4 regions of the Streptosporangium sp. NPDC023825 genome follow, and region 3 is predicted to be linked to each of the others. Evidence: riboswitches for the same ligand, from Rfam matches in the RefSeq annotation. Region 3 holds a riboswitch; each other region holds the start of a gene.

Region 1 (7,670 bases), on a different contig from region 3:
CGTCCTGGCCGGCGTGGGGCGTCTCGGATCGCGGGACACTCGTGAACGCGTTCACAAGCGCCGATAGACTACGTGAGGTCCGTGCACCCCTCACCGTCTAGTAAGGATCCAGCCTGTGAACAAGCCCGTCGTACTGGTCGCTGAGGAACTTTCCGAGGCCGGTCTCGCGGTTCTGGGCGCGGACTTCGAAGTCCGCCACACCGACGGCGCCGACCGTGCCCAGTTCCTGCCCGCCCTCGCCGACGTGGACGCGCTCATCGTGCGCAGCGCCACGCAGGTCGACGCCGAGGCGATCGCCAACGCGCCCCGGCTCCGCGTCGTCGCCCGCGCGGGCGTCGGTCTGGACAACGTCGACGTGGAGGCCGCCACCAAGGCCGGTGTCATGGTCGTCAACGCGCCCACCTCCAACATCACCAGCGCCGCCGAGCACACCGTCGCCCTGATCCTCGCCTCCGCCCGCAACGTCGCCCAGGCGCACTCCGCGCTCAAGGGCGGCGAGTGGAAGCGCTCGAAGTACACCGGCGTGGAGCTCGACGAGAAGGTCGTCGCGATCCTCGGCCTCGGCAAGATCGGCCAGCTGGTCGCTCAGCGCCTCCAGCCGTTCGGCGTCGAGCTGATCGCCTACGACCCCTACCTGCAGCCGGCCCGCGCCGCGCAGATGGGCGTCCGGCTGGTCTCGCTGGAGGAGGCCCTGAGCGAGGCCGACTTCATCACGGTGCACCTGCCCAAGTCCAAGGAGACCATCGGCCTCATCGGAGACAGGGAGCTCCACACGGTCAAGCCGAACGTCCGCCTCATCAACGTCGCCCGCGGCGGCATCATCGACGAGAACGCCCTCTACTCCGCGATCAAGGAGGGCCGCGTCGCCGGCGCCGGCATCGACGTGTTCCCGAAGGAGCCGGTCACCGACAGCCCGCTCTTCGAGCTCGACCAGGTCGTCGTCACCCCGCACCTGGGCGCCTCCACCCACGAGGCCCAGGAGAAGGCCGGCACCCAGGTCGCGCGCAGCGTGAAGCTCGCGCTCGCCGGGGAGTTCGTGCCGGACGCGGTCAACGTCCAGGGCGGCGCCGTCGCCGAGGACGTCAAGCCGGGCCTGCCGCTGGCCGAGAAGCTCGGCCGGGTGTTCACCGCCCTCGCGGGCGAGGTCGCCACCAAGCTCGACGTCGAGGTGCGCGGCGAGATCGCCTCCCACGACGTCCGCGTGCTGGAGCTGGCCGCGCTCAAGGGCGTCTTCACCGACGTGGTCGAGGACTCGGTCACCTACGTCAACGCCCCGCTGCTGGCCAAGGACCGCGGCGTGTCGGTCGAGCTGATCACCAGTTCCGACAGCCCCGACTGGCGCAACGTCGTGACGGTCCGGGGCGTCCTCGCCGACGGCCGCGCGGTCTCGGTCTCCGGCACCCTGTCCGGGCCGAGGCAGATCACGAAGATCGTCGAGGTCAACGGCTACCAGATGGAGATCGAGCCGACCGACCACCTGTCGTTCTTCACCTACACCGACCGCCCCGGCATCGTCGGCGTGGTCGGCCGCATCCTCGGCGACCACTCGATCAACATCGCCTCGATGCAGGTGGCCCGTGACGCCAAGGGCGGCAAGGCGCTCATCGCGCTCACCGTCGACACCGCCATCCCGGCCGAGGTGATCGACCAGATCGGCTCGGAGATCGGCGCCGACAGCGGTCGCTCGGTCGACCTGGCCGACTAGCCGTACCGCCGATGTGGCCGCCGCCCCGGAGACCGGGACGGCGGCCACATCTCGTCTCAGCATGTGAGAAGTGTGTACGCCGGGCGAGACGGTTTTCCCGCGGCCGGGTAGCCTGAAGTGAAATGCGCCAGGTTCTCGTAATTCCTACCTGCCGCGGCGAGGCCTGACAGGGGCAGGCCGGCGACTCGCCGCGGTGTCGTGGCGCGTGCCGGCTCCCAGCCCCCGCCGCCGGTCCGTGATCCGGACCCGCGACATCAGGCCTGGTCGGAGTCCCGACCGGAGTCTCGACCACCTTCCTTGCAGGCATGCGACCGAGACGAGATTCGCCATGTACGACATGTATCCCTGGAACCGTCCCGAGGAGACCGAGGACGAGGCCATCGACGCGCTCCAGACCGCTCTGGACCGCAGGGACAACGGCGGTGCTCCCACCCGCTGAACCCGTTCTCGCCGCCGCCGGGGTCTCCACGGCCTCCCGGCGGTGATCCGCCGGCGTGTCTCATCCGCCGGGCACGGCTTCGGTCGCGAGCTCGACCCGCTTGGTCAGCTGAACCCCCTGCGGGTCGGGGCGCACCGCGCCGGCGAAGGAGTCGCGGCGCCAGGAGTCGAGTTTCTCCTCCTTGACCACGTCGCCGGTCTGCGGGGCGTGAACCATGTAGCCGGGCTTTGTGATCATGCCGACGTGGCCGAGGCCGCTGAAGAAGACCAGGTCACCGGGCTTGAGATTCTTCCAGGCGATCTTCTTGGAGAAGGCGGCGTACTGGTCGTTGGTGACGCGGGGGAGCTTGATCCCGGCGGCGCCGTAGGCGCGGAGCACCAGGCCGGAGCAGTCGAAGCCGCCGTTGCCGGTGCCGCCCCAGACGTAGGGCGTTCCGCGCTTGGACATGGCCCACTTCACGGCTTTCTGCCAGGCGGGCTTGACGGCCGCGGCCTTCAGCGCGTCCTTCAGTGCGGGGGTGTTGAGCGCGGCGGGCCCGGGGGCGGGGGGCGGGGACGCGGCCAGGGCGGCGGTCGAGGTCGCGCACACCGCGGCGCCGGCGACGATCATGGAGGCGGAGATGGACAGGACGCGGGGGAGAACTGTGCCGGACAGGGTGATTCCTTCCATAAGGCCGGCCGGGTGAGCTGTCGGGCTCGGGCGTGGAGGCCGCCCTACGGCGCGAGAACGCGCTGATTCGCCCCAAGGAATCCACCTGATGAACGGCCGGGAACGCGCTCCGGGGGAGGAGCGGGGTGCCCGGGGTCCGGTAGATCCCGTAAAGAGTGGTTCCCCGGCTCCGTGCGGGCCCGGTAAGGGGACGGCCCGTACGGATTAGGCATCGACGTGATTGGGAGGACCATAACGAAACCTCACGAAACGGTCAATACCAAGCAAAGACGGACAAAACGATCAAACGTCTCTCCGGGCGGATGTGTCCGGAGAGTGAGACCGGTGTTCGATCACCGAGACGGACCGGTAAGGTGCCTGCATGGATTCGCGTAACATTCGCCTGGCGGTCATCCCCGGGGACGGAATCGGAGTCGAGGTCGTCACCGAAGGGCTGAAGGTCCTCGAAGCGGTCGGCACGAAGGTGGAGCCCACCACCTACGACCTCGGCGCCAAGCGCTACCACGAGACCGGCGAGACCCTGCCCGACCCGGTCCTCGACGAGCTGCGCGGATACGACGCGATCCTGCTCGGCGCGGTCGGCGACCCCAGCGTGCCCCCGGGCATCCTGGAGCGCGACCTGCTGCTCAAGCTCCGCTTCCAGCTCGACCACTACGTGAACCTCCGCCCGGTCAAGCTCTTCCCCGGCGTCGAGACGCCGCTGGGCAGGGCCCGCCCCGAGGACATCGACATGGTCGTCGTCCGCGAGGGCACCGAGGGCCCGTACGCCGGGGCGGGCGGCGTCATGCGCCGGGGCACGCCGCACGAGATCGCCACCCAGGAGTCGCTGAACACCGCCCACGGCGTCGAGCGCGTCGTGCGCTACGCCTTCGACAAGGCGCTGGGCCGCCCCGGCAGGAAGCTGACGCTGGTCCACAAGACCAACGTGCTCACCTACGCCGGCGACCTCTGGGCCCGCACCTTCGACCGCGTCGGCCTGGAGTATCCCGACGTCCAGACCGACTACTGCCACGTCGACGCGGCCTCGATGTTCTTCGTCAGCCAGCCCGAGCGCTTCGACGTGATCGTCACCGACAACCTCTTCGGCGACATCCTCACCGACATCGGCGCGGCGATCGCCGGTGGCATCGGCCTGGCGGCCAGCGGCAACGTCAACCCCGACCGCACCGCGCCGAGCATGTTCGAGCCGGTCCACGGCAGCGCCCCCGACATCGCGGGCCAGGGCAAGGCCGACCCGACAGCCACGATCCTTTCGGTCGCCATGCTCCTCGACCACCTGGGCATGGCCGCCGAGGCCGCCAGGGTCGAGCGGGCCGTCGCCGGCGACCTGGCCGAGCGGCCGGCAGGCAAGGCGGGCCGGACCACCCGCGAGATCGGCGACGACATCACCGCCCGAGTAGCCGGCTGAGGAAGCCGCCCTCCTCGACCCCGACGCGCCTGGCGGCTCACCCGAGCCGCCAGGTGCGTTTTTGTTTCTCCAGCACTGCCGGTTTTCGGCATAGATGGAGTAGTTTCCCGTTACCCGGTCCGACGCAGAATGGACCCAAGGGTAAGCCAGACACCAAGAGAAGGATCCGTGCGATGACCACCGCTCAGAAGCTCAGCTTCGACGTGCAGCTCTCCGACCACGCTCGCACCGCGGCAGAGCGCGAGCAGGTAATGGCGAGCCCGGGGTTCGGCCAGGTCTTCACCGACCACATGATCTCGATCGACTACACCGAGGGGCGGGGCTGGCACGACGCCAGGCTCATGCCGTACGGCCCGCTCAGCCTCGACCCCGCGACGTCGGTCTTCCACTACGCGCAGGAGCTTTTCGAGGGGCTCAAGGCCTACCGCCAGGAGAACGGCACGATCGTGACCTTCCGGCCCGAGGCCAACGCCGCGCGCTTCAACACCTCCGCGGTGCGGATGGCCATGCCCGAGCTGCCCGAGGAGACGTTCGTCGAGTCGCTGGAACTGCTCGTCCAGACCGACCGCGAGTGGGTGCCGACCACCCAGGGACACAGCCTCTACCTGCGCCCCTTCATGATCGCGACGCAGCCGATGCTCGGAGTCAACTACCCGTCCAGGACCTACAAGTACATGGTCATCGCCTCCCCGGCGGCGGCCTACTTCGGCGGGGGCAAGGCCGTCACGGTCTGGCTCTCCACCGAGTACACCCGCGCGGCCCCCGGCGGCACCGGCTTCGCCAAGTGCGGCGGCAACTACGCCGCGGCCTTCGTGGCCCAGCGCCAGGCCGTCGAGCAGGGCTGCGACCAGGTGGTCTGGCTCGACGCGGGCGAGCACCGCTACGTCGAGGAGATGGGTGGGATGAACCTGTTCTTCGTCTACGGCGACCGCCTGCTGACCCCGGCGCTCACCGGAACGCTCCTGCCCGGCATCACCCGCGACTCGATCCTCTCCCTCGCCTCCGACCTCGGCCTCCACGCCGAGGAGGGGCGCCTGTCGGTCGAGGAGTGGCAGCGGGGCTGCGAGACGGGCGAGCTCACCGAGGTCTTCGCCTGCGGCACCGCCGCGGTGGTCACCCCGGTCGGCTCGGTCAAGGGCGCCGACCGCGCCTGGACGGTCGGCGACGGCACCCAGGGGCCCGTCACCTCGAAGATCCGCGAGGAACTCGTGGGCATCCAGTACGGATCCCGCCCCGACCCGCACAGCTGGGTCCACAAGATCTGCTAGTCCCGTACGAGGAGGTCCGCGGGGACCGGTCGGCCGAAGGGGCGGCCGGTCCCGTGCGGTGGATACCCGGTCTCCCACCCGGCCGGGCCTCCTGCGGGGCGGATCTATCCCTCGATCAGCTTGCCGGTGTCGATCGTGAGGTTCCAGGGCGCGGGGAGCTCAAGAGGCTTGCCCAGCGACTCGGTGACCTCGTCGGCGTAACCCTCCGGACCCGGTCGGCTGAGTAACCTGAACCGGTTCGCGAAGGTGTCGATGACCAGGTAGAGCGGAACTCCCGCGAGCGCGCAGGCCCGGGGCTTGACCACATGGTCATCGTGAACGCTGCTCGGGGAGACGACCTCGGCGACCAGCAGTGTGGCGTTGGCGTACACGTGGCTGGGATCCCAGAGGGGCGGATTCGGCGGAACGACGATTAGGTCGGGTTCGAAGCGATCCGCTTGTATCTGCAGGAGGAGCTTGGCTTCCGGGTAGACGCGCCATCCTTTCTCCATCGAGAAAGGTATGAGCTGCGCCATCAGGTAGTAAACGACATCGGCATGGGCGATCGTGGGCATCTCCCTCACCACGATCCGACCGTTGACGATCTCGATTCGATGCTTCTCAAATCGTTCGACGAGTTCCAGATAGAGCCGTTCGAGCTCTTCCCTGTCTGTGATCTGGTAGGCGATCGATCTCTCCATGAGCATTCCCATGCGGTCATCCTTCCCTCCAGGCGGGTGGGCGCAACGTGTTGGTCACATCACTTAAAGTAATGGAAAAGATTTCCGCGCGCCCGCGATCCGGGAAAGTTCTCGTCAGTGCTTTCGAATCATGGTGAGGCCGTCGGCGATGGGGAGCATGATCGAGGTGACCCGCCCGTCGGCGCTGACCATGTCGTTGAACTCGCGGATGTGCCTGACGGTCTCGTCGTCCCTGCTGGGATCGGCGACGTGGCCGCTCCACAGGGTGTTGTCGACGAGGATCACCCCGCCGGGGGCCAGGCGTGACATGAGGATCTCGTAGTAGACGGGATAGTTGACCTTGTCGGCGTCGATGAACGCCAGGTCGACGGCCGGGTGTTCGGGAAGCTCGCGCAGCCGCTCGGCCGCGGGGCCGATCCTCAGCTCGATGCGGTCGGCGACCCGCGCCTTGTCCCAGTAACTCCGGGCGATCGCCGTCCACTCCTCGCTCACGTCGAAGCAGGTGAGCCCGCCGCCCGGGGCGAGCCCGCGGGCCAGGCAGATGGAGGAGTAGCCGGTGAAGGTGCCCACCTCCACCGCGTTCCTGGCGCCGCCGAGCTGGGCGATCATGGTGAGGAAGCGCCCCTGGTCGGGGGAGATCTGCATCGACGCGTTGTTGCCGGTCAGCTCGCGGGTCTCGAGCGCGAGCGCGTCGAGGACGTCGTCGGGCTGGGTGGTGTGCGCGAGCAGATACTGCCCCACGGTGGGGTCGAGATAAGTCGCCTTCATGGGGCCCATTCTCGCCGGTGCCGGACGGCGGCGGAGGGTGATTCGAGGTCGTGTCCGGGTCCTGTCCGGCCTGTTCCGGCCCGGGTGCGAGCCTGTGCCCGGCGTCTCACCCGGCCTGTGCCCGGGGTCCCGCCCGGCCTGTGCCCGGGTCGCGCCGACACGCCGCGGGTCTCGGATCCTGAGATCGATGTGTCAGATGGTGTCGGCGTATGGCAGACTCCGAAGCATCATGTTCTACGGTCTGCTCATTATCGGCAGGCGCGCTGGCTGAAAAGGGACACCGCCAGCGCGCAGACCTCTCACGTCCGTGAGGGGTCATTTTTGTTTCCAGAAGCCGGATGAGCGCGCGGCGAATCATCGAACCCGCGAAGGAGAACGACATGGCCGACGATCGCTTCCACGTGTACGACACGACTCTCCGTGACGGTGCCCAGCAGGAGGGGCTCAACCTCACGGTGGCCGACAAGCTGGCCATCGCGCGTCACCTGGACGGCCTGGGCGTCGGCTTCATCGAGGGAGGCTGGCCCGGCGCCAACCCCAAGGACACGGAATTCTTCAGGCGTGCCCAAACAGAGCTCGACCTGAAGCACGCGCAGCTCGCCGCGTTCGGCGCGACCCGCCGGGCAGGTGTGAAGGCCGCCGACGACCCGTTGGTGGCCGCGCTGCGCGAATCCGGCGCGCCGGTCGTGACCCTTGTCGCCAAGAGTCACGACCGGCACGTGGAGCTGGCCCT
Region 2 (7,670 bases), on a different contig from region 3:
CTCCAGGCCGGCATCATCTACGGCTTCGCCGGCCAGGTGGACGGGATCGTCGAGCGGATGGCGGCCGAGCTCGCCGTCGACCCCGACGACGTCACCGTGGTCGCCACCGGCAGCGCGGCGCCGCTCGTGGTCAGCGAGGCGCGCTCTATCGACATGCACGAACCCTGGCTCACGCTGATCGGCCTGCGGCTGATCTACCATCGCAACGCCCCCTGAGAACGCCCCTGCGGGAGCCGCGGCACGGAGGAGGCGCCTCTCCCCGCGCCGCACGACCGGTTCCGGCGCCGCACGACCGGTTCCCGCGCCGTGCGACGGGCTTCCGCGCCGCACGACCGGCGAACTCACGGGGTTCGCCACATCGGTACCCTTTGGAACTGTGACCGATGACGTGACGAATCCCGCCGAGGATCTGCCCGAGCAGATGCGCGTGCGCCGGGAGAAGCTCGACCGCCTCCGTTCCGAGAGCGTCGACCCCTACCCGGTGAACTTCCCGCGCACCGCGACCAACGCCGAGATCCGCCAGAAATACGCTGATCTCTCCGCTGACACCGCGACGGGCGACAAAGTGGGCGTCACCGGCCGGGTGATGCTGTCCAGGACCGGCGGCAAGCTCTGCTTCGCCACGCTCCGCGACGGCTCCGGCGACCTCCAGGTCATGGTCTCCCTGGACAGGGTGGGCGAGGAGTCCCTGGCCGCGTGGAAGCGCGACGTCGACCTCGGTGACCACGTGGGCATCGAGGGCGAGGTCATCACCTCCCGCAGGGGCGAGCTGTCCATCCTCGCCGACCGCTGGGCGATCACGTCGAAGTGCCTGCGCCCGCTGCCGGAGAAGCACGCCGGGCTCACCGACCCCGAGGCGCGGGTCCGCCAGCGCTACGTCGACCTCATCGTCAACGACGAGGCCAGGAAGATGGCCCGCACCCGCAGCGCCGTGGTCCGGGCCGTGCGCGACTTCTGGCACGAGGAGGGCTACCTGGAGGTCGAGACGCCGATGCTCCAGCCGATCCACGGCGGAGCCACGGCGAGGCCCTTCAAGACCCACATCAACGCGTACGACATGGAGCTCTACCTCCGCATCGCGATCGAGCTCTACCTCAAGCGGCTGGTGGTCGGCGGTCTGGAGAAGGTCTTCGAGATCAACCGCAACTTCCGCAACGAGGGCGCGGACTCCACCCACAACCCCGAGTTCACGATGCTGGAGGCGTACGGCACGTATCTCGACTACAACGACATCGCCGACCTGACCCAGCGGATGATCCAGAGGGCCGTGCTGGCCGCACTCGGCCACTCCGTGGTCGTCCACCAGGGCCAGGAGATCGACCTCGGTCTGGCGAAGTGGCCTCGGATCACCCTGTACGGGTCGGTCTCCGAGGCGCTGGGCGAGGAGGTCACCACCGAGACGCCCCTGGAGCACGTCCGCAAGCTCGCGGACGCGCGAGAGATCCACTGGGACGCCAAGTGGGGTCAGGGCAAGCTCGTCCAGGAGATCTTCGAGGCCCTCGTCGAGCACACGCTCGTCCAGCCCACGTTCGTCATGGACTATCCGCTGGAGACCTCCCCGCTGGCCCGCACCCACCGGGACAACCCGCTCCTCACCGAGAAGTGGGACCTGATCGGTTTCGGCACCGAGCTGGGCACCGGCTACTCGGAGCTGGTCGACCCGGTCGAGCAGCGCCGCCGCCTCACCGAGCAGTCCCTGCTCGCCGCGGGCGGCGACGTCGAGGCCATGCAGCTTGACGAGGACTTCCTCACGGCCCTGGAATATGCGATGCCGCCCACCGGCGGCATGGGGCTCGGCATCGACCGCCTCGTCATGGCCTTCACCGGCAAGAACATCCGCGAGACCATCCTGTTCCCGCTGGTCAAGCCGACCGGCTGAATCCGGCGGGCGGCGCGCGAGGACGTTATCCCCGTACGGTGGCACCGGGCCGGGCACCACGGCCCGGTGCCACCGCCATGAGGGGCGGCGTCGCCCGGCGACGGCGAGCGGCGACGGCGGGTCCCCGGGCGGAGGCGGCGGGTCCCCGGCCGTGCGCGCGCCGGGGACGAGGCCGGACGCGATCCCTGCCGACCCCGGTCACCGCTCGGGCTCGGGGCGTGATCCGGCCGGGATCCCGTGGGGCGCCGGGCCGGGAGAGCGCCCGAGAGCCTGGTCGGCCGTACCGGGCGGCGCCGCGCCGCCCCCTCCGCCGACCCGCGTCCCGGGCCTTCCCGGGCCGTCCCGCGCCGGTGGACGCGAGCCGGAGCACGAGCCGCGCGGCCGGGTCGCGGTGGAGCGGTTCCCCGGCCGTCTCCGGGCCGTTCCCCGTGCGAGCGCCCCGGGGTCCCCGAGCGAAGCGCCCTCACCGACCCTCACGGGTCGGGGTGGTTCCCCGCGGAGGCGGCCGAGGCGCCCGGGCGCACCCGGCGGGTGGGAGACGGCCGTTGAACCCATGATCCCGCGCAATATCGGACGCATTTCCGTATGGTGCAGAAATCCCTTTCCAGTAGGGCCAATATCGCCCGGACGTTCCGTCGTCGCCACGTGGCACTTCGCGAATGCCGCAAAGCTCCACTCTTGACCCTCATATTTCCGCGTTATCCGTGGTGTGCCGTCAAGGCGGTGAGGACATGGTCGCCGGGAAGAGATCAATTTTTCCCGAGAAATGCGGGCGGGCCGGATCCCCGAGGGGGCGGCTTCGGGGTGCCCGGCGGGGCGGCGGTTCCGGCGAAACCTTGTTCTGCCAGGACTTCGGTCGTCGCAGCCAGGGACGCCTGCCGGCTCGTGCCTGGGCTTGATCATGACATAGCCGCAAAGGCACTGACATATCATGAGTACTTCACGTAGCGCCTGCTATGTCAATACTGGACGCACGCTATGAAGAGTGGAACTTGACGACCTTTGAACAAGGCGTTTACCGTTCCTGGCGGACGGTATTCATTTCCGGCGTCTCGCACCCGGTTTCCAGAGTGGGGGGAGTGACTCTTGATGGCATATCCAGAAGTGGATTCACGCCATGGCGACAGCCCCCTGGGCATGAGCGATATCGGTCTCAGCGACGACGACCTCGTGCTGCTGGCCGAGCTCGCCAAGGGTGTCACGGTCGATCGGGTAGGGCGTCGCCTCGACATCAGCGGCCGGACGGTCAGGCGCAGGCTCAGGGGCATCTGCGACCGCATCGGCGTCGCCACGGCGATCGAGGCCGTGGCCTGGGCGGCCCGCCGCCGCCTGATCTGACGCACCGCCGCGTGTCCGGCAGGTCGGGCCGGACACGCGTGCGGGCCGGACACGCCCGCGGACCCGGTCGCCGACGCCGGTTCAGGCGGCGATGCGGACGCCTCCGACGAAGGGCCGGTTGTCGATCGTGGTGATGTGGACGACGTCACCCGTCTGGGGGGCGTGGACCATCAGGCCCGCGCCGATGTAGATCCCGACGTGGTGCAGGTCGCTGTAGAAGAAGACCAGGTCGCCGGGGCGCAGCTCTTTCCTGGATACGTGGGTGCCCGCGGTCCACTGGTCGCCGGTGTAGTGCGGCAGGCTGATGCCGACCTTCTGGTAGGCCCACATGACCAGGCCGGAGCAGTCGAAGGAGTTGGGCCCCTCGGCGCCCCAGACGTACGGCTTCAGCTGCTGGGTGAGCGCCCAGCGGGTGGCCTCCGCGGCCTTGCCGCTGCCGACGATGGGCACGTTCGTCTTCACCCGGGCGCCCCTGTTGCTGACGGCCCTGGTGCGCACCTCGCTGAACAGGTCGCTCTCGACCCGGTCGACCAACCGCTCGATCTTGGTCCGGTTGCCGTCGATCTCCGCCAGAAGCTTCTTGACCTCCGCGGTCCTGGCCTTGGCGCTGGCCTGGGCCCGCTCGGCGGCCTCGATCGCCCGGCTCACCTGGGCGACCTCCTCGCTCTGCTGCTGCTGGAGCGCGTAGTTGGTGGTGGCCTGGTCGAGGAAGGTGTCGGGATCGGTGGCCTGCGTGAAGGCGAGCCCGGAGTTCAGGCCGCCCGACATGTAGGTGCTCTGCGCCAGGAGGGTGGCCTTGGTGCGACGGGAGGCCAGCTCGGACTCGCTCGACGCGAGGGTCTTCTTGGCGCTCTCGGCGGCCCGCTGGGCCTGCTTGAGCTTGACCCGCTCGCCGTTGTAGCGCTCCGCGAGGACGCCGATCTCCTGGTGCAGCTTCTCGGCCTGTTTGGCCAGCTGCTGGAGGCTGGGCTCGGGGTCCGCGGTGGCGGCCACCAGCGGGGTGCCGAGGGTCAGGGTGGCGAATGCCAGGCCGACGACCGCCATGCGACGGCGCAGCCCTCGCGGCGCGCGTCCTCGAGCGCGGGCCTCGTGGCCCGAATGCTTTCCTCCGCGGTCGCGCGTGCGCTTCACCAACAGGCTCCTCTCCTCGGCCGCCTACCGGGTTAGCTGACGGGTTCGGGCCGGAGGCAGCCCTACCGGGTGCGCCGGTGGCACTCGGATTCACCCCGGAGGACGTGGTGGGTCCCCGGTTCCCCCGCGGGAGATTCGGCGGGTCAGGCTTTTTACGTCTCTGACATCGAGCACGGAGATTAGTGCACCCGTGGTTCCTGCTCAACCAGAACTGCGAATTCAGTAGAGGTTTCGCAACCGAGGTGTCACGAAAAGATCACACCTCAAAATGATCAACATGGCCATTACGCTGCCTTTGCTTCTCGTGTGACGGGTGTGGCGGAGGTCTTCCCAGGTCCGGGACCGTGCCAAAGGTGAGCTGCGGCACATGAGAGGTGCCGCACACCGAGAGTGGTAAAGCGACTGCCAAGGGTCATGTGCGGTCTTCGAGCTGCGAGTTAAGGGTGAGCCGTAATTGAAGACCGGTGAGGACGTACGCTGAACGGTCATGGAGCAGCTTGCTGAGCATTCTCCCGTGCCGGCCGTTCGCGCCTCCGGCGACGGGGAGCGGCGCGCCGGGTCCGCGGGGGCGGAGCGGGGTTCGCCCGGGCAGGGGGCGGGCGCCGAGATCACGGTCCGCCGCGCCCGCACCCAGGACGTGCGGGCCGTCAGGCGGCTCGTCGACACCTACGGCGGTGCCGGCCGGCGCCTGCTGGAGAAGGCCACCGTCACCCTGTACGAGGACGTCCAGGAGTTCTGGGTCGCCACCGACGCGGAGGGGGAGGTGATCGGCTGCGGGGCCCTCCACGTCCTCTGGGAGGATCTGGCCGAGATCCGCACCGTCGCCGTCGATCCGACCCGCAGGGGAATGGGAATCGGCCACCGGATCGTCTCCGCGCTCATTCGCACGGCCGCGGAGCTGGGCCTGCGGCGGGTCTTCTGCCTGACCTTCGAGGTCGAGTTCTTCGCCCGGCACGGATTCCGGGAGATCCAGGGCACGCCCGTCGCCCCGGAGGTCTACGCCGAACTTCTCGCCTCCTATGACGAGGGTGTGGCGGAGTTCCTCGAGCTGGAACACGTCAAGCCCAACACCTTGGGAAACACCCGGATGCTGCTGCACCTGACACGCGAGCCCGACTCTGGTGACTTTAGAGCTGACTGATCGGAAAGGTGACTGTTGATACCTATGTCGATACCTTGTGCAGCAGCATGCATGTGCGTCTGACATTTGCCACATGCGCAGTCTAAGTGAGGTGACGCGGTGAGCACCGGACAGCCGCCGTATCCACAGGATGATCCCGACCGCGATCGCACACCGTCGGGGCAGCCGGATTACGGACAGTACAACGCGGGTCGAGCCCCTGGCGAACTCGACCCTGACGTGACAGTCGTGGGGTACAGGTCGGAGGCCTCACAGCCGAACACCGGCCCAGGGCAGAGCCAGCCCGGATACGGCCAGCAGGGCGGGACCGGCGCGTACGGGCAGCAGCCCGGATACGGCCAGCAGCAGGGTTACGGCCAGCAGCCCGACTACGGGCAGCAGGGCTACGGCCAGCAGCAGGGGTACGGCCAGCAGGGCGGGACCGGCGCGTACGGGCAGCAGCCTGGATACGGCCAGCAGTCCTCCCACGAGCAGCAGGGCTACGGCCAGCAGCAGGGGTACGGCCAGCAGGGCGGGACCGGCGCGTACGGGCAGCAGCCCGGATACGGCCAGCAGCCCGGTTACGGCCAGCAGTCCTCCCACGAGCAGCAGGGCTACGGCCAGCAGCAGGGGTACGGCCAGCAGCAGGGGTACGGCCAGCAGCCCGGATACGGGCAGCAGCAGCCCCAGCCGGGCTATGGCCAGCAGCCCGACTACGGGCAGCAGCAGTACGGCCAGCAGCCCGGTTACGGCCAGCAGTCCGACTACGGGCAGCAGGGCTACGGCCACCAGCAGCCCGCGTACGGGCAGCAGGGCTACGGCCAGCCCTACGGCGGTCCTCCCGGGGCTCCCGCCCCGCTCGCCGAGTGGTGGCAGCGCCTGCTGGCGAGGATCATCGACGGGATCATCCTGGTGATCCCGCTTCTCATCATCAACGCGGTGATCGCCGCCATCGTCGTGACGCCCTTCGCCTTCAACATGGAGACGGGTGTCTCCACGGGGGGGACCGGCTACGTCCTCGCCGCAATCCTCAGCTCGCTGCTCACCGGGGCCATCTATGTGGCCTACGAGTTCTTCATGCTCAGCCGGGGCGGGCAGACGGTCGGCAAGATGGTCATGGGCATCAAGGTCGTGCCGGTCGGCGGGGCCCTGCCGCCCGGTGGGCTCAGCTCCAACGTGGCGCTCAAGCGTGCCGGTGTGCTCTGGGGGCCCTACGCCCTGTACGGAGTCCCGGTCCTGACATACGTGGCCAGCATTTTCTACCTCGTGAACATCCTGTGGCAGCTGTGGGACAAGCCGCTGCATCAGACCCTGCACGACAAGGTGGCCGAGACGGTCGTCGTCAAGATCAAGTAGTTCCCCGAATAACGGGGCCGGCGGTTGAACCGCCGGCCCCGTTTTCGCGTACAGGCAAGAAAACGAGGGGCGTTAGGGGCACCGTATGGGTCCCGGGGCCCGGGTCACGGAAGGGCAAAACCATTTGCCACGCCCCGGGCAACGCGGGGGAACTTATGACCGAGTCTCGCCCCGCGCGTCGGAATATTCGCGTACGGTGCCCACAACGGGCTCACCGGCGCCCGTGGGTCTCCTATGAGGCGTCAATGCCGGATCCGCCGCCGTCGGGGGTTCGCGCACTACTCACCGAATGGTCGATCCGTCGTGCCTCCGGCATCCTCGGCGATCCCGTGCCGGATTCTCTTCTTCGCCTTCCGCGGCGCGTTCGGGACGGCCGGTGAAGGCCTTCTTGCGGATCCGGATCGGGGACGCGTGGTGTTGGCGGGGTTGTCCTAGGGGCCCATCGTGTTTGGTGGTTATACGGTCTACGACTATGTACTCCGTGCCAGAGCGGGTCGTACTCTTGGCGAGAAAGTGTTGAAGATCCGTCTTGTTCCATACGCTTGCGTCACATCGGCTCACACCGGGGTGATGAAGCGAGCGACTCTCCGTCCGGGCGTTCCGCCGACGGAGGGCATTCCCGTGACGAACCCGCTCGCGGCGATCTCCGGCTCCACGGCAAGGTGCCGTTCGTCCCGGCGGGCCAGCCCTCTCAACAGGGGTTTCGTCGCGATGAGGTCGATGGTGCGGCGGCCGGGAACCCAGCGGGCATTGGTATTACGGAGACGGCGATGATCACCAGATCGCCCTGTCGGTTTTTCCTCGCGGCTTTACGACCGCAACCGGTAAGGCGGCTGGAGAGAAGCA
Region 3 (7,670 bases):
TCGAGCGCGAGCCAGGGCACCGGCAGCTCCGCGGGCAGCGGGTAGGCCACCTCCCCTGCGGCCACGCGCGCCAGTGACCAGGGGGCGGTCAGGTTCTCCATGTACGTGAACGCCGGACCGACGACGGTGGCGGCGCCGACGACGCCCGGCAGCTCGGCGGCCAGCAGCGCCCGCGCGTCCACGAACGGCACCCCGACGGGCTCGGCGACGGGCGGGCCGCCGGTGTTGAACACCACCCGCGGCACCCCCGCGCCCTTGAGCGCGCCCAGCACCGCCTCGGCCTGCGGCACCGCCGCCTCAGCGGCGAAGACCAGCGGCAGCTGCACGACGACCGCGTCGGCCCCGGCGTAGGCGTCGGCCAGGGACGCGGGAAGGGACAGGCTCGCGAAGACCGGCTCGGCACCTGCGGGCAGGCCGGGCGCGGCGGTGTCGCGGACGGCGGCGCGCACGCGGTGACCCGCGGCGAGCAGGCGCCGGACCACGGGGCGCCCTTGGGCGCCGGTCGCTCCATGAACGACAACAGTTGATCTACTCATGGAACGGCACATTAGTTTCCATTGTGAAGTAGTACCTAGAAAGAAATATAGTGCCGGTATGGAAACCAATGGCGGAGATGTGGCTTCCCGCCTGGCGACGGCGTCCCCGCGGAACTGCGGCGTGGAGCGCACGCTCAGGGTTCTCGACGGCAAATGGTCGACGCTGATCATCCGGGAGCTGCTCAGCGGCCCGAAGCGGTTCGGGAAGCTGCGTACCGCTTTGGGCGATCCCAGCGCCAAGACGCTCACCGACCGGCTCCGCACCCTGGAGAACCAGAAGATCCTCACCCGCACGGTGCACGCGGAGGTGCCGCCACGGGTCGTCTATGAGCTCACCGAGCAAGGCCGGAGCCTCAGCGGCATCCTGTACGCCATGCTCGCGTGGGGCGAGGAGCACCCGCTTGCCGAGGAGCCGCAACGACCGTGATCCCGGTTCCGGAAGCAGATCAGCCACCGGCTTCTGGAAACGCGCTCGAAGGCATGGCGCAGAACCCGCGCAGAGCTTCCGGAAACACGGCTGTCGTGCCCGCCTGGACGGCGGGAGGAAGCAACGGCGTCGGGGGTGGCGGGGTGGAGATGGCCGCCATGACCTGTCGGCTGTGATCCGCGTCGCCGTCAGGCGACGTGTCCCAGTACCAGGGCGGCGATGACCGGGCCCATGTACAGCAGGGGGAAGACGACGGTCGAGTACGAGCGCGCCCGGAGCACGGTGACGACGGCTCCGGCGAAGTACAGCACCAGGCAGATCCCGGCCAGGACGCCGATGACCGGCACGAACAGGCCGAAGAGCAGGCCCACGGCCCCCGCGGCCTTGGCCGCGCCGAGCCAGGTCCACCACGAGCGGGGAACGCCGTAGTCCGTCAGCGGCTCCACGACCCAATCGGCGCGGCGGAGGAGAGAGAAGGCCGAGAAACCCACCCAGAGGGCGGCGAGGACGGTGACGACGACGGCAGTGGTGGACATGGGGACACTCCCTGGTAGTGCTTCCTTGTGACACCGATCCTGCGAGTCCCGGTTGATATCTCCGCGATGCGTTCACGATGCGCGGCCTCCCGGCCTCCCGACCGGCCTGCGACCCGGCGGGGGCCGTTTCGCTCGAGGTCCGGTCGGCGGCCGCGGGCGATCGGTGACCGGGTGACGGGCCGGCCGGTGGCGCGGTGGCGCCGGAGGGCGGCGGCCGACGCGGTTCGGCCGCCGGACGGCACGGGGACATTCAGCCCGCCAGGGACGTGCCTCACGGGCGGGCTCACCTGCCGGTACGCGTCGCCGCACCTGTTCCGTACCCGTTCCCGGCATCGGGACTTGCTCGTCTAGGGGGTCTCCGCGGGCTCCAGGAGGCGGGAGAAGCGGGCGGCGGCGAGGTCCCAGTTCCACTCGCGCGCCGCCCACTCGCGCCCGCGCTCCCCCATCGCACGCGCCCCGGCCGGATCCTTGAGCAGGCCGACCAGGGCCGCCGCGACCTCGTCGGGGCGGGTGCCGTCGACGACCAGGCCGGTCTCCCCGTTCAGCACGGCGTCGGGGGCGCCGCCCGAGGAACCGGCCACCACGGGCAGGCCGCTGGCGGAGGCCTCCAGGTAGACGATGCCGAGTCCCTCCACGTCGACCCCGCCCAGGCGGGTGCGGCACGGCATGGCGAACACGTCACCCGCGGCGAGGTAGCCGGGCAGCTCCGCCTCCGGCACCGGGCCGGTGATCCTCACCGAACCGCCCATCGGCCGGGCCAGCCGCTCCAGGGTCCTGCGGTACGGGCCCCCGCCGACGATCAGGAGCACCGCGCCGGGCACGTCACCGACCACGCCGGGCCAGGCCCGCAGGAGCGTGTCCTGGCCCTTGCGCGGCACCAGCCTGGACAGGCAGACCACCACCGGCCGCTCCCCCAGGCCGAGTCGCGCGCGCACCCGCCCCCCGCCGGCCCCCGGGTGGAACACCCCGGTGTCGACGCCGGGCGCGAGCCGCACCAGTTTGTCCGCCGCTATCACCCTGGCCAGCCGCCGCCGGGTGTACTCCCCCAGGTAGGTGACCACGTCGGCGTCCGCCCCGATCCTGGCGAGCACCCGGCGGCCGATCGGGATCCCGGCCCAGCCCGCCTCGTGGCCGTGGGTGACCATGACGACGCGACGGGCCCCGGCCTCGCGCATCCGGGGCGCGAGCAGCCCGAGCGGCGCCGCCGCCCCGAAGACCACGGTGTCGCACCCGAACTCGGCGACCAGCCCGGCGGCCCGGCGGGCGACGGCGGGCGACGGCAGCATCAGCGAGGTCGGGTGCCGCACGACGGGGTACGGCTGGCGCAGGTCGAAGGCCGCGCTGCCGGCCCACCGGGGAGCGTAGACGACGACGGAACCGGGCGGGCGGCGGGCGATGAGACCGTACACGAACGACTGGATCCCCCCCGCGCGGGGCGGGAAGTCGTTCGTGACGACCAGCGTGCGGCTCACGGTTCGGGGAGGCCGTTCAGCCTCGCCCAGGATCGCGCCAGGGCGATGCGCTGCGGCGTCGTGGGGTGCGATGCATAAAGTACATATTCGACTAGATCGGGCGACAAATCCGAAATGTTGGTAGCCGCCAGTCGTTTCTGCATGGCGACGAACGTCGCCGGGTCCCTGGTCAGGTCCAGCGCGTGCACGTCCGCACGGGCCTCGATCTGCCTGCTCACCAGGTTCTGGGCCGGTCCCGACAGGACGGTGGCCAGGCTCAGCAACCCCATGACCAGGCCCACCGCCCTCGGGTCACCCAGGGAGGAGATCCCCGCCCTGCGCCGTACGACCCCCGCGGAGGTCACCGCGTAGAGCAGGCACGCCCCGAACGCCGCGCCCAGGCCGCCGACGAGCGTTCCCGACAGCACGTCGCCCGCCTTGGCGTGGCCCAGCTCGTGGGCGACCACCAGCTCGACCTCGCCGGCGGGCGCGCGGAGCAGCGTGTCGTAGACCACGATCCTGCGGGTCGCGCCGAATCCGGAGACGTAGGCGTTGAGCGCGGTGGTCCGCCGGGAGGCGTCGGCGACGAGCACGTTCTCGACGGGCACACCGTCCCTGGCGGCCATGGCGAGCAGGTCGTCGCGGAGTTGCCCGGCCTCCAGCGGCCTGAAGTCGTTGAAGACCGGCTCGATGAGCACCGGGTAGGCGAAGGAGGCCACCACGGTCAGGACGAACGCCCCGGCCGCGGCGGGGATCCACCAGCGCCGGTAGCGCCGCGCCAGGGCGATCACCGCCAGCACCATGATCGCGGTCAGCGCGGTGCCGATGCCGGTGCTCTTGGCCCGGTCGGCCGCCCACGCCGGCCAGGCCTGGGTGGACAGCCCGAAGTCGCGCAGGTAGCTCTCCGACCACATCCCCAGGGGCCAGCGCAGGATCGCCACGGCCACCGACAGCGCCAGCACGCCGAGGAGCGCCCGCAGCCACCAGGGGCCCGGCAGCCGGCCGGCGAGCCGCGCGCCCAGCGGGGTGGCGACCAGCACCCCCGCCACGACCAGCGTCAGGCCGAGCGACAGGTAACCGGGAACGCTGACCAGCGCGTCGAACGTCTCGGCCCTGGCGATCTGCTCGGCGGTGAAGTCGCGGGCCGGATCGGGGACGACGGCCGGGGCCCCCTCGGGCAGCGCCCTCCAGGGCGTGGTGAACGCCACGACCGCCACCGTGACCACCCCCAGGACGGCCAGCGCCCACCCCGCCGACCGCACGCCCGCGGGCGTGTCCGTCGTGCTCAGCGTCACGTGAGTTCCTCCCTGAGGTAGTCGCGCCAGGCTCGGGTGAACTCGGCCACCGGCAGGCCCAGCGTGCTGTCGACATCGCTACCGTAGAGCCTCACCAGGGCCTTCTCGCCGAAGCGCTCCGCGACGAACCGGCAGGCGAGCCACGCCTCCTCGTACGCCTGCGCGAGCCTCGGCGCGCCGGGGGCGAAGTCGGCCGGGACGGGGAGCCTGGCGGGCAGGACGCCCGAGCGCACCTCGGCGGCCAGCTCGGCGGCGGCCGTGCGCACCGCGATCCCGGCGTCGCGGTAGCCCGCGTAGTCGGCGAAGCCCTCCGACAGCCACATCGGCACCCGGCCGCCGCGCGTCGCGCCGGTGGCCACGTGGGCGAGCTCGTGGGTGATCACCACGTCCCTGCCGGTCGCGGTGAGCCGGGCGTACCCCGACGGCAGGACGATCACCCGGTCCGCGGTCGCCATCGCGGCCAGGCCGCGGGTGCTCCCGGCCCCGGCGAGCGCCGCGGCCTCGGCGTCGGTGGCGGGGAAGAGGACCACCGCGGGGACCGGCCCCCAGATCGCCGCGATCGTCGCGCGGGCCCGGTCGGCCCTGGCCGCCAGGTCCCGCAGGACGGCGGACGGGACGCCGTGGCCGATCACGAGGGAGTGCTCGCCCCGGACGGTGACCGCGGCGCCCGGCCACAGGTCGCGGGGATCGCGCGGGCTCCGGGAGGCGTACGGGACAGGCGGAGGGGTCCGGGCGCCGTACGGGTCAAGGGAGCGGGGGGCGCGTGGAAGGGGCGCGGCTCCGGCCAGGAGAGGTCCCGTCCCGGCGAACGGACCGGCGCTCATCAGCGCCAGCATCCCGGCGAGCACGGCGCGGCGCCCTTTCGGGACGGACATACGAGCCGATGGTACTCGACCGGCATGGAGCGGCCCCGGCCCTCCTGGTGGAGGGCCGGGGCCGCTTTTCCGTGCTCGGGCGCGTGCTCGGGCATGTGCTCGAGCGCGTGCCCGGACGCGGGCTCAGGCTCAGGTTCCGAACCTGGGCTCCGTGCTCACGCGTGGATCCCGGGCCCCGCGCTCACGCGCGGGCCTTGGGCTCCGTGCGGGGCTCAGGCCCCGGGCCGTACCGCTCCGGCGAAGGAGGACCTGTAGTAGCCCGCCAGCCTCACGATACGGACCGTCTTGCCGCTGCTCGGCGAGTGGACCATCCTGCCCTTGCCGACGTACATGCCGACATGGCCCTTTCCACTGAAGAACAGCAGGTCACCGGGGTGCAACTTGCTCCACGAGACCTTTTTCCTGATCGACCTGTACTGGCTGTGCGTGATCCTGGGAAGGGACACGCCCGCCTTCCGCCAGGCGTACCGGACGAGCCCCGAGCAGTCGAACGCTCCGGGACCGGAGGCTCCCCACCGGTACGGATCGCCGATCTGCTTCTTGGCCGCCGAGACCGCCTTACCGGCCCGGATCCTCTGCAGTGCCGCCCTGCTCTTTTTGGCCTTGCCCTTGGCCTTGGACTCAGCCTTGGTCCCGGCCTGGGAGGCGGTCTTGTTGGTGCTCTCGGCCTTCTCGGAGACACCGGCCGCGCTGTTGACCAGTATCTCGGAGGGGCCGTCCACCGCCTGCGCCGCCGTGGGCCCCAGGGTGACCGCTCCGGCTGAGGCGGTCAGGGTGAGGGCGATGCCGCCGAGGGAAAGGCGGAAAAGGCGCGACAGACGGGGGTTGTACGGGGTGGTAGACAGGATTTCTCCTTGGGACTTCCACTGATGCCTACCGGGTTAGCTGACGGATTCGGGCTTGGAAGATGCCCTACGGCAAAACGCGCCGATTCACCCCTGGCCACGCTGTATCGGGCCTTTTGGGTCCCCGGTTCCATGCCTCCTGGCTGCATAGATTCGGCGGGCCGCCGCGATGAGCCCTGCCCCCGGGTGGGGGCACGGCGGCCGATTGGATTTCTATAGGGACACCGGCCCGAAGACCGACATTCGCCGCGACGGCGTGGCTTGCACGTCGCGACGCCAGAAGTTACCCCGATCTCCAACTTTCGGCAAAGCATTCGCCAAATTGGGAGATCGACAACCTCTCTTGATCTTCCTGTTACCCCTGCTTAATGGCTATTTATGCTATTGAGATATGACTCTCGTCACACCCTTCTCGCCAGTCCGACAAATCACGATTTATGTAATCTTCATCACACTCACCGCTGATGGAGCGGTCCCGCATGATCCGGCCGGCTGGCCTCAGCGTCCGACGCGCGTGCGGGCGCCGTGGACCGACTCCCGGAAGTCCGCCCGGCGATCTCGAATCCGGCGGCGTCGAGCATCCGTTCGGGGAGCCACCCGAAGGTGCCGTACCCGGTGCGCAGATGCTCGGCACAGTCGTCGCGGGTGCAGCCCAGCGCGGGCGTGGCTCAGCGCGGGTGCAGCCCAGCGCGAGTGCAGCCCAGCGCGGCATCGCCCGCCACGCCGTCGAGCCGGCGGCCGAGCACGGCGTCGGCGTCGGCGTCGAGGCGCCCGGGACCGGCGCACGCGAGCTCGTCGGGCGTCGATGGCTTGATCATGTTCCGATGCCGGCGGTGCCGCCGCGTCCGGCACACCCGGTTTCCCGGCGTCCCATCACGCGCGAGACGGGGCCGGCGCACCGGTTTACCCGGCGTCCTGTCACGCGCGAGACGGGCCGGCACATCCCGTTTCCCGGCGTCCCGTCACACGCCAGGCGGGGCCGGGACGCCCCCGGTGGGAGCGCGGCCCGGCCCGGTCAGGGGCGGACGGCTCCGACGATGCGGCGGCCGTAGGCGGACAGCGGGACGACCTTGACGACGTCGCCGGTCTGCGGGGCGTGCACGATCTGGCCGTTGCCCGCGTACATGCTGACATGGCCGAGACCCTCGCTGAAGATGAGGTCGCCCGGCTGGAGTTCGCTCAGCGAGACCTTGCGGCTCGCGCCCCAGCTCCACTGCTCCCAGGTCGTGCGGGGGAGGCTGACTCCCCCGCTGCGCCAGGCGCTCTGGACCAGGCCGGAGCAGTCCCAGCCGCGCGGGCCCGTGCCGCCGTACTGGTAGGGCTTGCCGACCTGGGCGAAAGCGAACTGCAGGGCGGCGCGGGCGTTGCCCGAGGCGGAACCGTCGTACTGGATCCCGGCGCTCTCGGGGTTGCCCGTCCTGAAGGCGTTGAGCTCGCGCAGGATCTTCGTCTGGGCCTTGACCATCTTGTCGGCCTTGGCCTTCTCCCTGGCCAGCTCGTCACGCGTCTCGTCGGCCTCGGCCAGCGCCTTCTTGGCCTGGTCCCGGCTGGTCCGCAGCACCTTGGTGGCCTCGTCGAAGGCGTTCAGGGACTGGGCGCGGGAGGTGGACATCTGGTCGGCGGCGGCCAGACCGCTCAGCAGGGCGCCGGGGTCGGTCTGGTAGATCATGCCTTCCCAGCCGTTGACCACGCCGACCTGGTAGGT
Region 4 (7,670 bases), on a different contig from region 3:
GGCCGAGCAGCGCCGACTGCTGTGTGAGTACGGCCACCGGGCCGCCACGACCGGACTGGTCGTCGGGACCGCGGGAAATCTCAGCGTGCGCGCGGGCGATCTGGTCGCCGTGACGCCCAGCGGCGTCTCCCTCGACCGGCTGGAGCCCGAGGCCTGCCCGGTCGTCGACATCGAGGGCCACCTCGTCGAGGGCGACCTGCGGCCGTCCTCGGAGACCCCCATGCACCTGGCGGTCTACGCGGCCACGGGCGCGGGCGCCGTCGTGCACACCCACTCCGTGTTCGGCACCGTGGTCGCCACGACCATGAGCGAGCTGCCGCCGATCCACTACAACGTCCTGCTGCTCGGCGGGGCCGTCAGGGTCGCCGAGTACGCCACCTACGGCACCCCCGAGCTCGCCGCCTCCGTCAGGGCGGCCCTCAAGGACAGGCGTGCCGCGCTGCTGGCCAACCACGGCGGGGTCACGATCGGCGACGACCTGGACGGGGCCTTCGAGGCGACCCGGCTGCTGGAGTGGCTCTGCGAGGTCTACGTACGGGCCAGGAGCGTCGGCGAGCCCCGCGTGCTCACCGAGGAGCAACTCGCCGCGGTGGTCCGGCGCGCCTTCGACCCGCCCACCTTCCCCCGCCGCGAGGACTGACCACGGCACGACCACCTGTCCGACCGGCACACCGCCGGACTTCCCGTCGCGAGGACTGACCGCATGCCCCTTCAGCTCACCGGCGCCCCGAGCGATCCGGACCTCATCCGCCTGCCCTGGGACGTCCCGCTGGAGCAGTGGCCCGAGCACCGGCTGGTCTCCCTGCCCCGCGGCATCTCCCGGCACGTGGTGCGCTTCGCCCGCCTGTCGGGCAAGGTGTACGCGATCAAGGAGATCAGCGAGTACTACGCCAAGCGCGAATACCGCCTGCTGTGGGATCTGAGCCGGATGGACACCCCGTCCGTCGAGCCGGTGGCCGTGGTCACCGGGCGGACCGACGCGAACGGCGAGCCGCTCGACTCGGCGCTCATCACCCAGCACCTGCAGTTCTCCCTGCCCTACCGCGCGGTCATGTCGGGTACGGTCCGGCCGGAGACGCTCAACCGGCTGCTCGACGCCCTGGCCGTACTGTTCGTGCGGTTGCACCTCAGCGGCTTCTACTGGGGCGACTGCTCGCTGTCGAACGTCCTGTTCCGCCGGGACGCGGGCTCCTTCGCCGCCTACCTGGTCGACGCCGAGACCGGCGAGCTGCACCCCATGATCAGCGAGGGCCAGCGGCTGTACGACATCGACGTCGCGCACACCAACATCTTCGGCGAGATGCTCGACCTGGAGGCGGGCGAGCTGCTGCACCCCTCCATCGACCCCGAGCAGGTCGCCGACTCGGTCGTCCGCCGCTACCACCGCCTCTGGAGCGAGCTCACCTCCGACGACATCATCGACGAGGTCGACTGGCACATGATCGACCAGCGGATCCGCCGGCTGAACTCCCTGGGGTTCGACGTCGCGGAGATGATGGTCCGCCGCAAGGCGGGCACCGGCCGGCTGATCGTCCGGCCCAAGGTCGTGGACGCCGGGCACCACCAGCGCAGGCTGTTGCGGCTGACCGGCCTGGACGTGGAGGAGAACCAGGCCAGACGCCTCCTCAACGACCTCGACTCCTTCCGCGTGTCGCACGGCCTCCGCCACGAGGACGAGGCGATCGTGGCCCACCGCTGGCTGGCCGAGGTGTTCCAGCCGACGGTGCTGGCCGTGCCCCAGGAGATGCGGGGCAAGCTGGAGCCCGCCCAGTTCTTCCACGAGGTGCTCGACCACCGCTGGTACATGTCGGAGGAGGCCGGGAACGACGTCGGCCTGCCCGCCGCGGTGAATTCCTATGTGAAGAACATTCTTGTTTTCAAGCCGGACGAAAAGGCATTCATCACCGACGAGCCAACGGGTTGATTTCCATCCAGGGTGTATAACTTCCTACTCAGTTGGAGAATCGTACGCCTTCTCCTATCAAAGCCCTAGCCAGGAAGGCCGGTCACCGAGGGATTTCCCTACGCTGACCGGGCGACGCTTGAAGTCGCTGGCGAGGGAGAGCACGTGCTCGGAATCGAAGACTGCCTCACTGAGGTAATGGCCATCCCCGGCGCCCTGGACGCGATCCTCATCGATCAGACCAGCGGGACCGCGGTGGCCACCGGCGGTGCGAGCCGCCACGCCGACGTGGAGAGATCGGCCGCGGGGTTGAGCGAGACCCTGCGCGCGACCCTCGACGGGCTCGCCTTCGCCTCACCCGGCGGTACGGTCCGGATCAGCGACATGATCATCACCACGGACGGCGGCCACCATTTGCTGCGGCCGATGGAAACGCTTTTCGACGGCCCTCTGGTCATTTATGTCAGGCTCGATCTCGAACGCTCGAACCTGGCCCTGGCCCGCCACCGTCTCCAGGCCCTTTCCGGCCGTCTGATATCGACGTGAAATCATGCCGAACGTCGAGAACATCCTCAGCGGGCTCGCCGGCGACCACGCCACCGGTTCCCTGCGGCTCGGCAAGGCGGGGGTCATCTACCTCACCGACGGTCGCGTGACCTACGCCGAGAGCGCGGCGGCCCCCCGGCTGGAGGACCTGCTGGGCGCCTGCCGCGGGATATCCGCCCACGCCGTACGTCAGGTCAGGCAGGCCGCCGGACGCCGGCCGCCGGACGCGCGGACCCCCCAGCCGTCGGGGGGCGAGCAGCTGGTCGCGCAGGGCCTGCTCACCCGCGGGGAACTGGAGTTCTGCGTGCTGAGCGCGGTGCTCGACGCCGCGTACTTCCTGCTGCAGGCCACCGGGCACCGGCCCAGGTTCCGGCGGGGAGAGCTGCACTGGCTCGGACCGCAGTGGTACTTCGACGCGACCGGCCTGCTCCGGGAGTGCGAGCGAAGGAAGGCACAGTTGGAACAGACCTGGCCGTCCGCGGAGCTGGACACGCTCCCGGTCGTCCCGCTGGGGCGCATCAGCGCCCAGCGGGTGGTGCTGAGCTCGCTCCAGTGGGAGGTGCTCGTCGGAGCCGACTGCACGGCGACCCCGGCCGACCTGGCGCGCAAGCTGGGCCGTCCCGCGTACTCGGTACTGCTCGCCGTACGGCAGCTCGCCTCGTCCGGGCTGCTCCGCCTCCCGGAGCCCGCTCCGGCGGAGACTCCCGGGACTGCCGGGACTCCCGGGACCGCCGGGACTCCCGGGGCGCCGGACCCGCTGCCCAGGCGGACGAGGGGTGCCACGGAGATCCCCGCGGCCGCCGCGGGTTCTCCTGAGACCTCGGAGTGGCTCCCCAGGGCGAACGGGGACCCGGCCGACGTCAACCTGCTCATCCGGCTCAGGAACGCATTGGAGGCCATGACTTGAGCGACTTGAGCGACTTGAGCCCGGTCACATGCCGATAAGGCTGCGGACGCTGAAGCTGATCGGAAGGAGGATGCCGGTGGAACTGCGTGAGGAGATACGGCGCGAGATGGCGGCGCTGCGAGAACGCATACCCGACGTGAACGGAAGCATCGCGTGCAGCGTCGACGGTCTGACGATAGCGAGCGACCTGGAAAGGGACACCGAGCAGACCGGGGCGCTCTCCTCCGCGGTGCTGGCCCTCAGCCGCCGGATGACGAGCATGGCCGGCAAGGGCACCTTCGAGGAGACGTTGATCTCCGGCACCAACGGCTACGCGGCGTTCTACGCCGCCGGACCCAAGATCGTCCTCACAGTCCTGGCGCGCCCGGGGACCAACCTCGGGCTGCTCCGGCTGGAGGGCCGCAAGACGGCGGCCAGGCTGGCCGCCGCCAGCTCGCGCACATCGATACCCCAGTGATCGGAGACAGCAATGGGCAACATGGACATCTCGCTCAAGGAGATGATGACGATCGACGGTGCCGTCGGCGCGGTCGTCGTCGACTACAACAGCGGGATGGCGCTGGGCGCGCTCGGCGGGTCCAAGGACCTCGACCTCCAGATCGCGGCCGCGGGTAACACCGAGGTCGTCAAGGCCAAGATGCGGACCATGGAGTCGCTCGGCCTCAAGGACGGCATCGAGGACATCCTCATCACGCTCGGCACGCAGTACCACGTGATCCGCCCGATCGCGGGCCGGAGCGGCAAAGGGCTGTTCCTCTACCTGGCTCTCGACCGGAACCGGGCCAACCTCGCGCTCGCGCGGCACACCCTGCGCGGCATCGAGGAGAAGCTCGAAGTCTGATCCTCCGGTGCGGTCCGCGCCCCGGGAGGCACGGACCGCACCGGAGTCCTTTCCGCGTCTTTTCTGAGCGTTCCCGGAGGACTCCGGCGGAGGACTCCGGAGGGCGCCGGCTCAGCTCTTCCCGGCGCCGATCTCGGCGGCGCGGGCACCGGCGACGGCCACGCCGGCCGGGGCGTGCCAGGAGGCGGGCTCGACCATGACCTTGGGCTTGCCGGCCCACGGCCGCACCGCCGCGCTCACCGGCTGGGTCTGCACGCCTATCCCCAGTTGCTGGGCCTTGGCGAAGACGACCGTCGGAGGCTTGGCCGGGCTGGTGTCCCTGCGGCTCCAGGCACCGGTGGAGAACGCGACGGGGTGGTTCTTTATCCCCGTACCGTCACCCCACTTGGTGACCACGTACTGGATGTCGATGTGGCCCATCCCGCCGTTGCCGTCCACGCCGAGCGTGCTGGCGTTGAACGTTCCACCGGTCAGGTCGGCGAAGGTCTTGGCGTCGATGTCGATCATGATGCCCTGGTTCGAGGGGGAACCGGGGCCGCGGTCGCCGACGAAGAACTTGGCCTTCTTGCCCTTGTAGATGAGGTAACCCTCGGTGAGCAGGGGCCAGCTCGGGCTGGCGATCATGCCCTTCTGCATCGGCCGGCCGCTGGCGGGCAGCCCGGTGTCACCGGCCCGGCCGGAGGAGTCGTCCCAGAAGTAGGAGGCCGTGGTCGCGCCCTGGAGGAGGACGGACTCGGCGCTGGCCTTCGCCACCCCGACCTCGGGGTCGGCGGTGGCGGCGAAACAGGTGGAGGTGGGCAGCGCCACCGCGACACCGGTGGCGGCGAGGACGCTCGCGCCGACCAGGGCGGCGGCGGCGAGGCGGTTTCCGCGGGACTTGTTCTTCTGCCAGGTGAACTTGCTCAGGCCGTTCTTGTGCAAACCAAAGATGGGACGCATGGAGAAAAGGCTCTTTCGCGAGGGAACGGGGCAGCCACGTGCGACACACCGGAGTGGTGCGGTGGCGGGGACGCGCTCGTCGGAAAAGGGGGCGTAGCCGGAATCTCAGGCAATCGCTACGCGGAGCACGATCTGGAAGGTGCCGCGATCGGGCGCGGCGAGAAGGTACGGGGGGAAGGGGGAAAAGTTCAGGTGGCCGGCACGGACAAGGGCTGCACCGACGTGGTAACGCGGTGATCCATGAGGGGATCTCCTCTCCATCTCGTCTACCGGGTTAGCTGACGGGTTCGGGCGGTGGAGTTGCCCTACCGCCGCGTGGTCGCGGCGGATTCACCCCGGAAACGTGGTTCCCCGGCTCCGGGGCCCCTGAGGGACCCTCGGGATTCGACGTCGGCCGGCCGCTCCCTCTTGTGAAGGGCAGGTCGCCAACCGATAACTGTGGACACTACCCACCCAAACCGGACAAAGCAAAGCAAACACCATGAAAACCCCAGAAGATCTACCTACAAGCTTCAAGGAAGCCTCATCGATCGCCCCGCCAGGCCAACACCCGCCCTACCAGCACGGATGTCTCCCCCATCTCGGGATCCACCCCCGGAACCCCGTCCCGGAGCCCATTCCAGGGCCCCGCCCCCGGAGATCCACACGGGGAACATCCGCCCCGCGGGCCCGTCCCCGGCCGGTCCCGTCCCGTCCCGTCCCGTCCCGTGAAGGTTCACCCAAGGTCCCGCCCCGCAAAGGTCCGTTCAAGGAGAGCCCGTCCCGCGGACCGTCCCCGGCCGGCCGGTTCCGCCAGGTTCCAACCGGTCCCGCCCGGTCCCGCTCAGTCCCACCAGAACGACCAGGCGTTCCTGCCCTTGATCTGCTCGGCGTAGTCGATGAGGTTCCCCGCCCCCTGGATGATGCTGTCGGGGCAGAACGTCCAGTGCTCCGCGGCGACGTGCAGGGCGTGCTCGGAGGTGGTCGGGGGCGCGGCGACGCTGAGGTCGAGGGTGTTGAAACCCATGCCGACCACCCGCACCCCGAACCTGTCCTCCCAGCTCCGCACGACGGCCGCGAGCGGGACCATCCACTCGTTGTGGTTCAGGGCGCCCTGCCAGCCCATGACGGCGAGGGCGTCGGCCCCGCGCTCGACCGCGACGAGCCCGAGAGGGGTCCTGCGCTCGGCCACCAGCCCGGCGTACCAGTCGGCGACCACGCCGGGGTCGGCGGCGAGCCTTCCCGAGGGGGCCGGGCCGGGACACTCGGGGCCGAAAGGGTCGAGCAGTTCCAGCTGGTCGAGGTTGGCCTTGGCGATCCAGTCGGACCAGACCTCGGCCATGAACGCGGCGGCGTGGTAGTTGTCGATCTGACCGGCCGTGTCCGGGGCGATCTGGCCGGCCGACCAGGGCTGGACTGAGTCCTCCAGCAGCACCGGCCACAGGCCCGACCGCTCGTGCTGGGCCCTCAACCGCGCCCAGTACTCGCCGGAGACCGCCACCTCGCTGAGCCAGAACGCCGGACGGCGACGGACGGCGAGCTGGGCGTAACCGGGGTCGGGCCACACCACGTCCCCCGGCGGCAGCTCCACCGAGAGCCTCCGGCCGCCGCCCCCGCCGAGCCCGTCGCCGTCCTCGCTCCCGTCGGCTCCATCGGCGAACAGCTGGCCCAGAACTGGCGGAAGTCGCTCGCTCTCGCAATCGCTCATCTCTACCGATCCGATCCTGACCACGGACCAATTTTGGCCTGTCAACCATCCCGAGGGACAGTTCTGCCCTGGTCCAGGCAAAAATTATCGGTAGTGGGGAGAAACGGAACCGGGCGGGTGCCCGTCCTCCGCCGTCCCGCCCGGCAGGTCGGCCACGGTTTGTTGTGCAGTGCAGAACGTTGTGCTGCAAAGTGGCCGCAGGACGGTGTACTCGCCTACCTTGACCAGGTATTCGATTGCCGGATCACAATGGGAAGCCGCGATGAGTGAGCCCGCCCCGGAACGCAACCAGTCGGCCTCGCTCCGACGTGCCCTCGCCGTCCTCGGGCACGTACGCGACCACGCGGGCGCGGGCCACGGCCTGTCGCTCACCCGGCTCGCCGAGGCGCTCGACATGTCCAAGAGCACGGTGCTCCGGCTGGCCGCCCCGCTCATCGAGGCCAGGCTCCTGGAGCGTGACCGCAGGAGCGGCGCCTACCGGCTGGGCAGCGGCGCCCTGCACCTCGGGCAGGCCTACCTGGCCACCCTCGACCTGCGGACGGTGGCCGCCGAGGAGTCGCACCGCCTGATGGCGGAGGCCGGGGAGACCGTCCACCTCGTGGTCTACGACCCGCCCGACGTGGTCTACATCGACAAGGTCGAGAACGAGACCAACGTGCGCATGGCCTCGCGCATCGGCAGCCGCAATCCCGTCTACCGCACCGCCGTGGGCAAGGCGATCCTCGCCTGGCAGCCGGAGGAGGCCGTCGAGGAGATCGTGGCCGCCGGGATGCCGCACGTCACCCGGTACACCATCACCGACGCCGCGCGCCTGCGCGCCGAGCTGGGCCGGATCCGGCAGCGGGGC

Evidence for each region. A riboswitch is a leader RNA that binds a small molecule or an ion and turns the genes downstream of it on or off. The one in region 3 is predicted to bind cyclic di-AMP.
Region 1: linked by a shared signal. The riboswitch ahead of AB0G15_RS28510 (C40 family peptidase) and the one ahead of AB0G15_RS07480 (C40 family peptidase) in region 3 are both predicted to bind cyclic di-AMP.
Region 2: linked by a shared signal. The riboswitch ahead of AB0G15_RS15450 (NlpC/P60 family protein) and the one ahead of AB0G15_RS07480 (C40 family peptidase) in region 3 are both predicted to bind cyclic di-AMP.
Region 4: linked by a shared signal. The riboswitch ahead of AB0G15_RS10590 (hypothetical protein) and the one ahead of AB0G15_RS07480 (C40 family peptidase) in region 3 are both predicted to bind cyclic di-AMP.

What each region holds. Positions count from the first base shown of each region.
Region 1 is NZ_JBFAAE010000039.1:63,266-70,935, forward strand. Features, by position in the region: gene serA (phosphoglycerate dehydrogenase) at 116-1,705, shown strand; gene AB0G15_RS28510 (C40 family peptidase) at 2,205-2,813, opposite strand; cyclic di-AMP (ydaO/yuaA leader) riboswitch at 2,801-3,019, opposite strand; gene AB0G15_RS28515 (3-isopropylmalate dehydrogenase) at 3,175-4,221, shown strand; gene AB0G15_RS28520 (branched-chain amino acid aminotransferase) at 4,395-5,489, shown strand; gene AB0G15_RS28525 (Uma2 family endonuclease) at 5,594-6,181, opposite strand; gene AB0G15_RS28530 (O-methyltransferase) at 6,284-6,937, opposite strand; gene cimA (citramalate synthase) at 7,318-7,670, shown strand, end outside.
Region 2 is NZ_JBFAAE010000014.1:89,181-96,850, forward strand. Features, by position in the region: gene AB0G15_RS15435 (type III pantothenate kinase) at 1-216, shown strand, start outside; gene lysX (bifunctional lysylphosphatidylglycerol synthetase/lysine--tRNA ligase LysX) at 377-1,879, shown strand; gene AB0G15_RS15445 (LuxR C-terminal-related transcriptional regulator) at 3,017-3,217, shown strand; gene AB0G15_RS15450 (NlpC/P60 family protein) at 3,299-4,261, opposite strand; cyclic di-AMP (ydaO/yuaA leader) riboswitch at 4,354-4,499, opposite strand; gene AB0G15_RS15455 (amino-acid N-acetyltransferase) at 4,836-5,489, shown strand; gene AB0G15_RS15460 (RDD family protein) at 5,718-6,824, shown strand.
Region 3 is NZ_JBFAAE010000005.1:265,933-273,602, reverse strand. Features, by position in the region: gene AB0G15_RS07510 (NmrA family NAD(P)-binding protein) at 1-536, opposite strand, end outside; gene AB0G15_RS07505 (helix-turn-helix domain-containing protein) at 595-963, shown strand; gene AB0G15_RS07500 (DoxX family protein) at 1,152-1,499, opposite strand; gene AB0G15_RS07495 (glycosyltransferase family 4 protein) at 1,847-2,971, opposite strand; gene AB0G15_RS07490 (M48 family metallopeptidase) at 2,968-4,245, opposite strand; gene AB0G15_RS07485 (hypothetical protein) at 4,242-5,120, opposite strand; gene AB0G15_RS07480 (C40 family peptidase) at 5,333-5,842, opposite strand; cyclic di-AMP (ydaO/yuaA leader) riboswitch at 5,976-6,134, opposite strand; gene AB0G15_RS07475 (hypothetical protein) at 6,634-6,783, opposite strand; gene AB0G15_RS07470 (NlpC/P60 family protein) at 6,981-7,670, opposite strand, start outside.
Region 4 is NZ_JBFAAE010000008.1:175,966-183,635, forward strand. Features, by position in the region: gene AB0G15_RS10560 (class II aldolase/adducin family protein) at 1-640, shown strand, start outside; gene AB0G15_RS10565 (DUF4032 domain-containing protein) at 704-1,924, shown strand; gene AB0G15_RS10570 (roadblock/LC7 domain-containing protein) at 2,069-2,449, shown strand; gene AB0G15_RS10575 (hypothetical protein) at 2,454-3,356, shown strand; gene AB0G15_RS10580 (roadblock/LC7 domain-containing protein) at 3,427-3,813, shown strand; gene AB0G15_RS10585 (hypothetical protein) at 3,826-4,197, shown strand; gene AB0G15_RS10590 (hypothetical protein) at 4,309-5,136, opposite strand; cyclic di-AMP (ydaO/yuaA leader) riboswitch at 5,385-5,536, opposite strand; gene AB0G15_RS10595 (DUF4253 domain-containing protein) at 5,960-6,823, opposite strand; gene AB0G15_RS10600 (IclR family transcriptional regulator) at 7,086-7,670, shown strand, end outside.